Regions from separate parts of the Kitasatospora sp. NPDC057738 genome, predicted to be linked through region 2. Evidence: predicted binding sites of a transcription regulator. Region 2 holds the regulator's gene; the other holds the start of a gene.
The links. Region 2 encodes HspR, which represses chaperone genes until heat shock. Its sites were predicted from a motif close to TTGAGNNNNNNNNNCTCAA; they were not measured.

Region 1: the regulator HspR is predicted to act here: its motif matches at 3,021-3,039, upstream of lon (endopeptidase La).

What each region holds. Positions count from the first base shown of each region.
Region 1 is NZ_JBHVJT010000122.1:7,339-14,371, reverse strand. It holds gene ACFVGO_RS37810 (HAMP domain-containing sensor histidine kinase) at 1-698, opposite strand, end outside; gene ACFVGO_RS37805 (response regulator transcription factor) at 792-1,529, opposite strand; gene ACFVGO_RS37800 (rhomboid-like protein) at 2,147-2,857, shown strand; gene lon (endopeptidase La) at 3,062-5,512, shown strand; gene ACFVGO_RS37790 (GtrA family protein) at 5,656-6,225, shown strand; gene ACFVGO_RS37785 (ROK family transcriptional regulator) at 6,244-7,033, shown strand, end outside.
Region 2 is NZ_JBHVJT010000002.1:120,122-127,154, forward strand. It holds gene dnaK (molecular chaperone DnaK) at 1-1,681, shown strand, start outside; gene grpE (nucleotide exchange factor GrpE) at 1,678-2,298, shown strand; gene dnaJ (molecular chaperone DnaJ) at 2,445-3,611, shown strand; gene ACFVGO_RS01735 (heat shock protein transcriptional repressor HspR) at 3,619-4,149, shown strand; gene ACFVGO_RS01740 (helix-turn-helix domain-containing protein) at 4,327-5,316, shown strand; gene ACFVGO_RS01745 (hypothetical protein) at 5,402-5,560, opposite strand; gene ACFVGO_RS01750 (hypothetical protein) at 5,895-6,512, shown strand; gene ACFVGO_RS01755 (hypothetical protein) at 6,520-6,759, opposite strand.

The DNA of each region.
Region 1 (7,033 bases), on a different contig from region 2:
GCGCCGTCCACGGTGACCCCGCGCAGCACGCCGTCCAGGAACTCGCGCACCTCGAAGGGGCGGGCGTCCAGGTCGACCACGCCGTCGTCGATCTTGGAGAGGTCGAGCAGGTGGGTGACCAGCCGGCCGAGCCGCTCGGTCTGCTCCAGCGCCGCTCCCAGGGTGGCCGGATTGGGCTGGACGACGCCGTCCACCACGTTCTCCAGGACGGCGCGCAGCGCGGCGATCGGCGTGCGCAGTTCGTGCGACACGTTGGCGACCAGCTCGCGGCGGTGCCGGTCGGCGGCCTGGAGGTCGGCGGCCATGGCGTTGAACGCGGCCGCCAGCTCGCCGATCTCGTCGCGCGAGCCCGCCTCGACCCGGCGGGTGTAGTCCCCGGAGGCCATCGCGCGGGCGGCGGCCGTCATCTCGCGCAGGGGGGCGGTGAGCCCGTGCGCGAGGAACTGCATGAAGAGCAGCGAGGCGATCATGGAGAAGACCATGATGATCCGGATCTGGGTCTCGGACCGGATCGCCACGACCACCATCCCGGTGGCCAGGAACACGGAGACGATCACGAGCAGGGTGAGTTTGCCCTTGATCGAGCGGACCGGATCGAGCGGCCGGATGTCGGCCCAGACCCGGCGGGCGGCGCGGGCGGCCAGGTTCTGCTGCCGCGTGCCGTCGGATTCCCCGTTGCGTTGCTGTGGAAAGGTCATTGTCCCCTGTGGTCCCCGCGTCGTCCCCCCGCGTGGTGGCACGGCGTCGTCCGGACACGGGCCCCCCGGTGGCCCGTCGCCCGATCGATGCCGTCAGGAGAGCGGGGCCTCCAGGGCGTAGCCGACTCCGTGGACGGTGCGGATCCAGCTGGCACCGATCTTCCGGCGCAGCGCCTTGACGTGGCTGTCCACCGTGCGGGTGCCGGACGCGTCGGTCCAGTCCCAGACCTCGGCCAGCAGCTGCTCGCGGGTGAGCACGGCGCGCGGCTGGGCGGCCAGGCAGGCGAGCAGGTCGAACTCGGTCGGCGTCAGGTGGACGTCGCCCGAGGCCAGCCGGACCCGGCGCTGCACGTGGTCGATCTCCAGCTCGCCGAACCGCAGGCTGCCCAGTGCGGGCGTGCGGGCGGCCTGCTGGGCGCGCTCGACGCGGCGCAGCAGGACGTTGACGCGGGCGGCCAGTTCGCGCATCGAGAACGGCTTGGTCATGTAGTCGTCCGCGCCCACGCCGAGGCCGACCAGCAGGTCCGTCTCGTCGTCGCGGGCGGTCAGCATGAGCACCGGCACCGGGCGCTGGGCCTGGATCCGGCGGCACACCTCCAGCCCGTCGAAGCCGGGCAGCATGATGTCGAGGACCACCAGGTCCGGCTGCCAGGTGTGGAAGCCGTCGACCGCGCCGGGGCCGTCGTGGGCCACGGCGACCTTGAAGCCCTCGGCGCCCAGCCGGGCGGCGATCGACTCGGCGATCGTGGGCTCGTCCTCCACCACCAGGACTCTGCGCTGGCTGCTCACAGTGCCACCGGTGTTGTGGTTGTCCTGCTGAATTTCTGTCACGGTCACGCCACCGCCCCCAGGGCTGCGGGCCGGCCACCTGTGGGGATGGCGGGGCTCCGCTCGTAGTCTTGTTCCGTCGTGGACTGTGCCGGGTCCGCCGTCCCGTCGCGCGATCGGGAGCCGAGGACGGATGGTCGGCCGCCCACTTCTCCCGCGCACTTCGCAGCGTACGGACAGCGGATGCTTCCCGGCAGGTGGACCGGACGTTTCCGGCCCGTGGGCCGGCTGTCGGGCCGCCCTCGGACCCACTGCACGAGTGGGCACGGGCCGATACCTTACCCGGCGAATTTTCACTGCGTAACGGTACGTATGCAGTTCAGTTGACGCCAAGTCGCCGGTCAGAGGCCCTACTGCCGCGTTGCGGGGGAGAAGGTCTGGACCAATGTCGGGAATCCCGCCGTCCGCTACGGCGGTGTTCTTCACGGGCTTTTCCCAGGTGCCTCTCAGAACCTCGACGTACCGTGGCCACGACAACACCCGACCGGGCGGAACCCGCGGCGCGCGCCGGTACGTTGGGCCCGGGCGGGGAGCCGGTGGCTGCGGCGTGGAGCGGAGGCGGCATGGCGGGACTCGGACGGAGTGCCGACGGGTGCGGGGGTGCGGGAGCGCCCTACGGAATGCTCCGCCTCGGGCTGCGCACCGGCGTCCTCCAGTGGCTGTTGGAGCGGGTGCCGACACCCCGGAGCACGCCCTTCACGCTCGGGTACCTCGCCGTCGTGGGCGCCACCACGACCTTCGCCAAGCTCGCCGACCCGGAACTCGTCCAGCGGTTGCAGGAGGCCTCCAGCTCGGACGGGCACAACCTGCTCCAGCATCCTTTGCGTGCTCTTGTGCTGAGCGGATTCTGGGTGGCCGGCGAGGTGTGGATGCCCTACCTGTGGGGATTCGCCCTCACCCTCGCCCCGCTGGAGCGCCGGGTCGGTCCGGCCCGGGCGGCGGCGGTGTTCGCGGTCGGGCACGTCGCGGCCACGCTGCTCTCCCAGGGGGTGGTGATCATCGCGGTGGAGACCGGGCGGATGGCGCCCGAGGCGATGGACTACCTGGACATCGGGGTCAGTTACGGCGTGCTCGCCTGCCTGGGCGCGGTGGCCGGGCTGCTCTCCTGGCGCGGGCGGCTGCTCGCGCTGGGCGGTGCGGGGCTGATGATCGCCCAGCAGATCGCCACCGACAAGGACGTGATCACGGGGGTGGGGCACCCGGCCGCGGTGCTCACCGGGGTCGCGCTGTGGCGCTGGCTGCGCCGGGTGGAGCGGCGCCCGCCCCGGCCGCGTCCGGCCGTCGCGACGGCCGCCGGCGGTGCGCCCGCGCGGGTGTGGACGGCGCGTTGACGCCGCCGTCCGGCCGGGGCCGTCCGGGCCCCGGGGGCCTCGTGCCGGGATTCCCCGAGGTGCGCCCACCCCTCTCTTGACGGAGTCGGGCGCGGGCTTCCCGGCCCGATATGTGTTCGCTCACGGCGAACAGAGCGCCGGGAACATCCGGCGGCCGCCAAGCCTTAGTCAGGTCGACTCAAGTTCACTGACTGGGGAGAGATCATGGCATCGACGTCCACACCGCTCACCCTGCCCGTGCTGCCGCTCGACGACGAGGTCGTCCTGCCGGGCATGGTCGTGCCGCTGGACCTGAAGGACGCCGAGGTGCGCGCCGCGGTCGAGGCCGCCCGGGCCGCCGCCACCGGCACCGGCAAGCCGCAGGTCCTGCTGGTCCCGCGGGTGGACGGCTCGTACGCGGCGGCCGGCACCCTGGCCACCGTGGAGCAGGTCGGCCGGCTGGCGGACGGCGATCCGGCGGCGCTGGTGCGCGCCGTGAGCCGGGTCCGGATCGGGGCCGGCACCACCGGCCCCGGCGCCGCCCTCTGGGTGGAGACCACGCCGTTCCGGGAGTCCTCGGTGGGCACCCCGGTGGCCGGCCGGGCCGCCGATCTGGTCAAGGAGTACAAGGCGCTGTCCACCCAGTGGCTGCGCAAGCGCGGCGCCTGGCAGATCGTCGACCGGGTGGCGCAGATCGAGGGCGTCGGCGAGCTCGCCGACAACATCGGCTACGCGCCCTTCGCCACCGCCGAGCAGAAGCTCAAGGTGCTGCTGGAGGCCGACCAGGTCGCCCGACTGGAGTACGCGCTCACCCTGCTGCGCGACCACCTCGCCGAGGAGGAGGTCAACGACACCATCCGCAAGGACGTCGAGGAGGGCGTGGCCAAGCAGCAGAAGGAGTTCCTGCTCCGCCGCCAGCTGGAGGCCGTCCGCAAGGAACTGGCCGAGCTGAACGGCGAGGCGGCCGACGAGGAGGGCGACTACCGCGCCCGGGTCGAGGCCGCCGACCTGCCCGAGAAGGTCCGCGAGGCCGCGCTCAAGGAGGTCGACAAGCTGGAGCGCTCCTCCGACCAGTCGCCCGAGGGCTCCTGGATCCGGACCTGGCTGGACACCGTCCTGGAACTGCCCTGGAGCGAGCGCACCGAGGACGAGTACGACATCGCCGGCGCCCGCGCGGTGCTGGACGCCGACCACACGGGCCTCGACGACGTGAAGGACCGCATCGTCGAGTACCTGGCCGTCCGCAAGCGCCGGGCCGACCAGGGGCTCGGGCCGGTCGGCGGCCCGCGGGAGGGGCAGCGCGGAGCGCTTCCCACGAGCGGTACCGGCGGGCGACGGGCGGGCGGCGCGGTGCTGGCCCTGGTCGGCCCGCCCGGCGTCGGCAAGACCTCGCTCGGCGAGTCGGTGGCCCGCGCCATGGGCCGCAGGTTCGTCCGGGTCGCGCTCGGCGGCGTCCGGGACGAGGCGGAGATCCGCGGCCACCGGCGCACCTACGTCGGCGCGCTGCCCGGCCGGCTGGTGCGGGCGATCAAGGAGGCCGGCTCGATGAACCCGGTCGTCCTGCTCGACGAGATCGACAAGGTCGGCTCCGACTACCGGGGCGACCCGGCCGCCGCCCTGCTGGAGGTGCTGGACCCGGCGCAGAACCACACCTTCCGGGACCACTACCTGGAGGTCGAGCTCGACCTCTCCGACGTCGTCTTCCTCGCCACCGCCAACGTGCTGGAGGCCATCCCCGAGCCGCTGCTCGACCGGATGGAGCTGGTCCGGCTGGACGGCTACACCGAGGACGAGAAGGTCGCCATCGCCCGCGACCACCTGCTCCCGCGCCAGCTGGAGAAGGCCGGTCTCGGCGGCGGGCAGGTCACCGTGGACGAGTCGGCGCTGCGCAGCCTCGCCGGGGAGTACACCCGGGAGGCGGGCGTGCGCACCCTGGAGCGCTCGATCGCCCGGGTGCTGCGCAGGATCGCCGCGCAGGCCGAACTGGGCGAGCGCGAGCTGCCCGCCCGGGTCGGCCCGCAGGACCTGCGCGCCCTGATCGGCCGGCCGCACCACGTGCCGGAGTCCGCCCAGGAGCCGGCCGAGCGCCGCACCGCCGTCCCCGGCGTGGCCACCGGCCTCGCGGTGACCGGCGCCGGCGGCGACGTCCTCTACATCGAGGCCTCGCTGGCCGACGCCGAGACCGGCGGCACCGGGCTGACCCTCACCGGACAGCTGGGCGACGTGATGAAGGAGTCCGCGCACATCGCGCTCTCCTACCTGCGCTCGCGCGGCGCCGAGCTGGAGCTGCCGGTCACCTCGCTGCGGGACCGCGGCGTGCACCTGCACATCCCGGCCGGGGCCGTCCCCAAGGACGGGCCGAGCGCCGGCATCACCATGACCACGGCGCTGGCCTCGCTGCTCTCGGGCCGCAGGGTGCGCACCGACGTGGCGATGACCGGCGAGGTGTCGCTGACCGGGCGGGTGCTGCCGATCGGCGGGGTGAAGCAGAAGCTGCTCGCCGCCGACCGGGCCGGGGTCACCACGGTGATCATCCCCAGGCGCAACGAGGCCGACCTGGACGACGTCCCGGCCGAGGTGCTGGAGCGGCTCACCGTCCACCCGGTGGCGGACGTGCGGGAGGTGCTGGAGCTGGCGCTGGAGCCGGCCGGGGCCACGGTGCTGGTGGCCGCCTGACCGCCGACCCGGGCCGCCCGCACCGGCGGCCCGGGCCACGCACCGGCGCTCCGGGAGCCGCCGGTCCGACGGCCGCCGGCGACCCGAACGGGCCACCGGCGATCTGAAGGGCCGGCGGCACCCCCGCGTGCGAGACTGCGGAGATGCCGTCCCCCACGCAGCGCGCCCTGGCCCGGGTGCCCGACCGGCTGCGCCCCTTCCTGGTGCGCCACCGCCGGCTGGTGAAGTTCCTGCTGGTCGGGAGCGGCTGCTTCGTGCTCACCACGGTGATCAACTTCGAGCTCAAGTTCACGGTGCTGGAGCGCAAACCGGTGGTCGCGCTGACCGTCGCGACCGTGATCGGCACCGTCGTCTCCTACGTGCTGAACCGCCGCTGGGCCTTCCGGGCCGCCGGCCGCAAGCGCGAGGTGCTGATGTTCGTCCTGGTCAGCGCCGTGGCGATCGCCGTCAACGACGTGCCGCTGGTGGTCTCCCGCTACCTCCTGGACCTGCGCGAGCCGTACATCGGGCCCTTCGAGCAGGAGGTCGCGGACTTCCTCAGCGGGATGGTCGTCGGCACCTTCGTGGCGATGCTGTTCCGCTACCGGGCGATGCGCCGGTGGGTCTTCGTCCCGCCCGCCGGGCGGACCCGGGCCGAGCCCGTCCCGGTGCCGGCGACGGTGCCCCCGGAACCCGACTACGCTGCACCCGGGATGCCACCGGATGTGCCGTAAAGGGGCGAGGTGAGGCTTATGCGTGAGCCGGACCCGGTCCGGACCGGGCCCGCCAGCCAGCAGGGGATGCGCCGGGCCAACCTGGCCCTGGTGCTCGGGACGATCGCGGGCGGACCGCGCTCGCGCGCGGAGGTGGCCGCCGGGACCGGCCTGACCAGGGCCGCCGTCTCCTCGCTCGCCGAACAGCTGATCGCCGCCGGCCTGGTGGTCGAGGAGGGCCCCGCCGCGCCCAGCGGCAAGGTCGGCCGTCCCGGCACCGCGCTCGGCCTCAACCCGGACGGGCCCGGCGGCCTCGGCGCCGAGATCGGGGTGCGCCACCTGGGCGCCTGCGTGGTGGACCTGCGCGGGGAGGTGCGCGCCTGGCGGCGCCGGGAGGTCTCCAACCACGGGCGCGAGCCCGCCGCCGTGATGGCCGACCTCGCCCACCTGCTGCACGAGGCCGTCGCCGAGTCGGGGCTGCGCCCGGCCGGGCTCACCCTGGCCGTGCCCGGGCTGGTCGGCGGCTCCGGCGGGGTGCTCCAGCGGGCCGCCAACCTGGACTGGCAGGACGTCCCGCTGGCCGCCGCACTGCGCCCGGCTCTGCGGACGGCCGGCGGCGGCCTGGCCGGGCTGCCGATCGAGGCGGACAACGAGGCCAACCTCGGCGGACTGGCCGAGCGCTGGCTGGGCGCGGGCCCGGACGACTTCCTGTACGTCTCCGCCGAGGCCGGGGTGGGCGCGGCGATCGTGGTCGGCGGCCGGCTGCTGCGCGGGGCCGGCGGCTTCGCCGGCGAGTTCGGCCACGTGCCGGTCCACCCCGACGGGCCGC
Region 2 (7,033 bases):
CAAGCGCCAGGCGGTCACCAACGTCGACCGCACCATCCGCTCGGTCAAGCGCCACATGGGCACCGGGTGGAAGATCAACATCGATGGCAAGGACTTCAACCCCCAGCAGATCTCGGCCTTCGTGCTGCAGAAGCTGAAGCGGGACGCCGAGGCGTACCTGGGCGAGACCGTCACCGACGCCGTCATCACCGTCCCGGCGTACTTCAACGACTCCGAGCGCCAGGCCACCAAGGAGGCCGGTGAGATCGCGGGCCTCAACGTCCTGCGCATCGTCAACGAGCCGACCGCGGCCGCCCTCGCGTACGGCCTGGACAAGGACGACCAGACCATCCTGGTCTTCGACCTCGGCGGCGGCACCTTCGACGTCTCCCTGCTGGAGATCGGCGACGGGGTCGTCGAGGTGAAGGCCACCAACGGTGACAACCACCTCGGTGGTGACGACTGGGACCAGCGCGTCGTCGACCACCTGGTCAAGGTCTTCCAGGCCGGCCACGGCGTCGACCTGTCCAAGGACAAGATGGCCCTGCAGCGTCTGCGCGAGGCCTCCGAGAAGGCGAAGATCGAGCTGTCCTCGTCCTCCGAGACCTCGATCAACCTGCCGTACATCACGGCCTCCGCCGAGGGCCCGCTGCACCTGGACGAGAAGCTCACCCGCGCCCAGTTCCAGCAGCTGACCGCGGACCTGCTGGAGCGCTGCAAGGTCCCGTTCCACAACGTCATCAAGGACGCCGGCATCTCGCTCTCCGAGATCGACCACGTCGTCCTCGTCGGCGGCTCGACCCGCATGCCGGCCGTCGCCGAGCTCGTCAAGGAGCTGACCGGCGGCCAGGACGCCAACAAGGGCGTCAACCCGGACGAGGTCGTCGCCATCGGCGCCGCGCTCCAGGCCGGTGTCCTCAAGGGCGAGGTCAAGGACGTCCTGCTGCTCGACGTCACCCCGCTGTCCCTCGGCATCGAGACCAAGGGCGGCATCATGACCAAGCTGATCGAGCGCAACACCACGATCCCGACCAAGCGCTCCGAGATCTTCACCACGGCCGAGGACAACCAGCCGTCCGTGCAGATCCAGGTCTACCAGGGCGAGCGCGAGATCGCCGCGTACAACAAGAAGCTCGGCATGTTCGAGCTGACCGGCCTGCCGCCGGCGCCGCGCGGCCTGCCGCAGATCGAGGTCACCTTCGACATCGACGCCAACGGCATCATGCACGTCGGTGCCAAGGACCTCGGCACCGGCAAGGAGCAGAAGATGACCGTCACCGGCGGCTCCTCGCTGCCGAAGGACGAGGTCGACCGCATGCGCCGCGAGGCCGAGCAGTACGCCGAGGACGACCACAAGCGCCGCGAGGCCGTGGAGACCCGCAACTCCGCCGAGCAGCTCGTCTACTCGACCGAGAAGTTCATCGCCGACAACGCCGACAAGCTGCCGGGCGACGTCAAGACCGAGGTCGAGACCGCCATCGGCGAGCTCAAGGAGGCCCTGAAGGGCGAGGACATCGCGAAGATCCGCGAGGCCTCGGAGAAGGTCTCCACCACCGCGCAGAAGCTCGGCCAGGCGCTGTACGCCAACGCCGACGCCGCTGCCGGTGCCGCCCCCTCCGGTGACTCCGCCCAGGCCAAGGACGACGACGTCGTCGACGCCGAGATCGTGGACGACGAGAAGCCCAAGGGCGGTGCGGCATGACGGACAAGCCGCAGGGCGGTAAGCCCGGCGACGACTCCGCCGCCGAAGAGGCCGTGATCAAGGCTGCCGAGGAGGCCGCCGCGGCCGGCACCGGGGAATCCGGTTCGGACGACCTCGCCACCGCCAAGCGCGAGCTCGCCGAGCGCACCGGTGACCTCCAGCGCCTCCAGGCCGAGTACCAGAACTACCGCAAGCGCGTCGAGCGCGACCGGCTGACCGTCCGCGAGATCGCCGTCTCCAACATCCTGGAGTCGCTGATCCCGGTCCTGGACGACATCGGCCGCGCCCGCGAGCACGGCGAGGTCACGGGCGGCTTCAAGTCCGTCGCCGAGTCGCTGGAGACGGTCGTCGCCAAGCTGGGCCTGCAGCAGTTCGGCAAGGAGGGCGAGCCCTTCGACCCGACCATGCACGAGGCGCTGATGCACAGCTACTCCTCGGACGTCACCGAGGACACCTGCGTGCAGATCCTCCAGCCCGGCTACCGCATCGGCGAGCGGATCATCCGCCCGGCGATGGTGGCCGTCGCGGAACCCCAGCCCGGCAGCCAGGCGTCCTCCCCGGACGCCGAGCCGAAGTCCGCCGACGCGGACAAGTCCGACGGTGGCTCGGACAGCTGACAACCTGTGACAGCTGACAACCAGTGCGCTGCGGAGTCGTACGCCGGCCAGTACGGCGGCCGGCTCCGCAGCGCTCTGTCAGCAGCCGTTTGCTCACCGGCTGTTGACAGCACAGTGACGATGGACATCGGGAGGTGGCGGAAGCCATGAGTGGCAAGGACTTTGTCGAGAAGGACTACTACAAGGTCCTCGGCGTGCCCAAGGACGCCACCGCCACCGAGATCAAGAAGACCTACCGCAAGCTCGCGCGCGAGTTCCACCCCGACGCCAACAAGGGTGACTCCAAGGCCGAGGAGCGGTTCAAGGACATCTCCGAGGCGTACGACGTCCTCTCCGACGAGAAGCGCCGCAAGGAGTACGACGAGGCCCGCAGCCTCTTCGCCAACGGCGGCTTCCGGGCCGGCGGCGCCCCCGGCGGCAACGGCAGCTACAGCTTCGACTTCGGCGACCTCTTCAGCGGCAGCCAGGGCGGCGCCGGCCAGGCCGGCGGCGGCCTCGGCGACGTGTTCGGCGGCCTCTTCAACCGCGGCGGCACCCGGCAGGCCCAGCCCCGGCGCGGCGCCGACGTCGAGACCGAGGTGACGCTCTCCTTCGAGGAGGCGGTGGACGGCGCGACCGTCCCGCTGCGGATGACCAGCCAGGCCCCCTGCCGGGGCTGCAACGGCACCGGCGCCAAGTCCGGCACCACCCCGCGGGTCTGTCCGACCTGCGTCGGCGCGGGCACCGTCAGCCGCGGCCAGGGCGCCTTCGCCCTCTCCGAGCCGTGCAAGGACTGCCGCGGCCGGGGCATGATCGTCGACGACCCGTGCCCCGACTGCCACGGCAGCGGCCGGGCCAGCTCGGCCCGCACCATGCAGGTCCGGATCCCGGCCGGCGTCCAGGCCGACCAGCGCATCCGGCTCAAGGGCAAGGGCGCCCAGGGCGAGCGCGGCGGGCAGCCCGGCGACCTCTACGTGACCGTGCACGTCGACTCCCACCCGGTCTTCGGCCGCAAGGGCGACAACCTCACCGTCACCGTCCCGGTGGCCTTCCCCGAAGCCGCGCTCGGCGCCACCATCGAGGTGCCCACGCTGAACGGCCCGACCGTGAAGCTCAAGCTGCCCCCGGGCAGCGCCAACGGCCTCACCATGCGCGCCCGCGGCAAGGGCGCCACCCGCAAGGACGGCACCCGCGGCGACCTCCTCGTCACCGTCGAGGTCGTGGTGCCCCAGCACGTCACCGGCGACGCGCTGAACGCCCTTGAGCAGTACCGCGAGGCCACCGCCTCCGACGATCCGCGCGCCGCCCTGTTCCGGGCGGCGAAGGGAGCGTGACGACCAGATGTCCCCGATGAACCCGATCGACCCCGACACCCCGATCGGCCCCGGCCTCGGCGAGGGCCTGCCCGGCGCCGGCCCCCGCCGCACCCGCCGCGCCGCCGCGGCCCCGCCGACGTACGTCCTCACCGAGGACACCCCGGTGTACGTCATCTCCGTGGCCGCCGAACTGTCCAGTCTGCACCCGCAGACCCTGCGTCAGTACGACCGCCTCGGACTGGTCTGCCCCGACCGCACCGCCGGCCGCGGCCGCCGCTACTCCGCCCGCGACATCCAGCAGTTGCGCGAGGTCCAGCGGCTCTCCCAGGACGAGGGCATCAACCTGGCGGGCATCAAGCGGATCATCGAGCTGGAGAACCAGGTCACCGCCCTGCGGTCCCGGGTCGCGGAACTGGTCGACTCCCTGGAGGGCGCCGCCACCGCCCTCCAGCAGCGCGAGGCCGCCGTCCACGCGTCCTACCGGCGCGACCTCGTCCCGTACCAGCCCCCCACCCCGCAGTCCAGCGCCCTCGTCGTCTGGCGCCCCAAGCGCTGACCGAAGCACCCACCGGCCGCCGGCCCCTCCTCTCGGGGGGTGCCGGCGGCTGCCGTGCGGTGAGAGAGTGCGGTCGTATTCCCTCTCCGGGGGACTCACCAGATCTGGCATGCTAAAACTCGTTCAGCACCAGCGCTGATGGGACGCAGGTAGCACGGTAACGGCAAGGAGTCGCGAATGAGTGGACGAGAGCAGCCCCTTGCCGCCGGCTTGACCATCCTCTCGCCAGAAGCACGAGAGCTATATCTCGCCGTCATCCGAGGAGACGGCAAACTGCCGTTGGACTCCGACCTCGACCAGGATGATCCCGCGCGGGGCGAGCTGGTGAGGATCGGCCTTCTCATACCCGACAGTGATGATCCGAATGTTTTCGTGGCCGCCGACCCCGCGCAGCTCTCGACAAGCCTCAGCCATTCGTGGCAACGTCAGGCACTGGAACTCCTGTCACGCGCCGTATCGCTCCCCTCCGAACTGCAGGATCTGGCCCGGGAATTCCACACCCCGAAGCGGTCCGGAGGGTCCATAGAGCATGTTCGGGGGAAGGCGCTCATTCGGCAGCGGCTGGAGCAGTTCAGGGGTTCCGGATTCGAGGAGGCCCTGGCGCTCCAACCTGGCGGCCCCCGGCAGCCGGATCTTCTCGCCGGAATGATCGCATACGATCTGGAGACGCTCCGCAGTGGGACGAAGATGCGGACGATCTACCACGCCAGCACCCGATACCACCAGCCGACCAGGGATTACGTCGCCACACTCGCCCAAGCCGGCGGCCAGTACCGCACGCTTGACGAGCCCTATACGCGGCTCATAGTGATGGATCGGCGCGTGGCAGTGATCCCGATCGACGATGACATGAGCCTCGCGGCCTTCATCTACGACCCTGCCGTCGTCGACTATCTTGCCAATGAGGTCTTCGAGCAGTACTGGAGCCGGGCCCTGGAATTCGAGGGCGACCGCACGGTGCCGCAGCAGGTCGTGTCACGCCTGCGCCAGACGATCATTGACCAGATGCTCGAAGGAACCAATCACCGAGTTATCGCACGACGCCTTGGAATTAGCGAGCGGACACTGGCCAGACATATAGCCGAAATGCGAGACGACTACAAGGTCGACTCGCTATTCCAACTCGGATATGTCCTCGGCCGAAAGGCGCAGGAGACTTCCGACTGACTCGCCCAGCCGGCTTCAGGCGGGTCCGTCAATACTCTGGCACGCGGCCGTGCGGTTACCCGGCCGTGCAGTCACCCGGCCGTACTCACTGCCAGGAGATGTCGTCTGCGACGCTCACGGAGGCATTGACGGCAATCGCGTCGTGCGAGTCGGCAGCGCTCACGAGAGAGCCGGCACCGAGCACGGCGGCGACGGCAACCAATGAAAGCACAACCACGCGGACAAATTGGTGCATATCAGTCACGCCCTCACTTTTCTGGAGAATCGCCACTAGAAGCGTCAAGCAGGATAACGGTCCACATGGTGCCACGCCAGGGGGAGGCTGTCACCTGCTTCCGCATGCGGGAGTGTGCGTCATCTCTCTGCCAGTCATCCAGATGACACAGGCCAACCCTGGACGCGACACGGAGATGCGATGGACGATCAGTTCGCCCTCAATGGTCTCGGCAGGGCGCCACACCTTGCCAATGTACCGTCAAATACTAAACCGTTCAGCAGCGGCATCAGTCCACCGAGCAGACCACATCCAACGCATCGCCGACACTCACTCCCCCGGTCGGCCTTTCCCCGGAGTCGACATGACCGAGCCCTACCTGCGTCACCACGACAGCCAGGCCCCTGAGGGTCGGCGTGCACGTGTGTTCCTGGCCGCCCCGCTGATGCGACTGACCGGGCCGGCCGACAGCGTGGTGACCCTCGCCAGCCGGACGCGGCTGACGACGCTCCGCACCACCCTCCTGCGCAGCGGTGCCGCCGTGTACAGCGCGCACCACAGCGACGCCTGGACCATCTCCGGCCGCGCGCCGGAGCCCCGCGTCCCCTCCGACTTCCGCGCCCTCCAGTCCGCCGACCTCGTGTTCGCCTACGTCGGCGCCCCCCTCTCGGCCGGCGTGAGCCTGGAGCTCGGCTGGGCGTCGGCGCTGCGCAAGCCGATCGTCCTCCTGGTCGACGAGGCCATCACCCACAACCCGCTGATCGCCACCATCGAGCAGGTCGCCCCCGTCCTGCCGCTGGTCTTCGACGACACCTGGTCGCAGGAGGCCCTCAACCACACGGTCGAGACCGCGCTCGACTGGGCGGGCATGGCGCTCTCCCTGCGCGAGGGCTTCTGGACCGCCCCCGGCGAGCAGTTCAACGTCCCCCGGCAGCAGCCCGCCGTCCCCGGCTACTGGCCGACCGGCGCCGCCACCGGCTGAGCGGCGGCTACCCACCGGACTCCCCCGTCCGGGACCCCCGCAGCAGCCGGCCCGACCGGAACAGCGCCTCCGCGTCGCACAGCTCACGCAGCCGGGCGACATGACCGGCCACCGCGCGCTCGCTCAGCCCCATCCGGCCGGCGCTCGCCCGCTGCGTGAGGCCGCGGGCGAGCAGCCTTCCGACCCGCGTCGACCGCCGGGCGAACCCGGCGGTGGGCGCGTCGGAACAGGCCACCGGGTCGGGCACCGAGCGCCTCGTGCGGGTGGTCCGGGTAGTCCTTGACCAACTGCGAGACCAGGTGCCGGATCTCGGCCGTGCCCCTCAGCCGGCGGACGCCTCCACCCGGCTCGCTCCGCCGCGGCGCCGCGCCATGGGCCCGGGTGCGTTCGCGCAGTTGCCCGGGGATCCGGCCGGCCTCGGCCAACAGGCGGGTACCGGTCCTCCGGAGGTCGCCCCCGATCCGCTCGCCGACCGCCCGGGGATCCACCGCGCTGTCCGAACCGTCCACCAACTGCGGTAC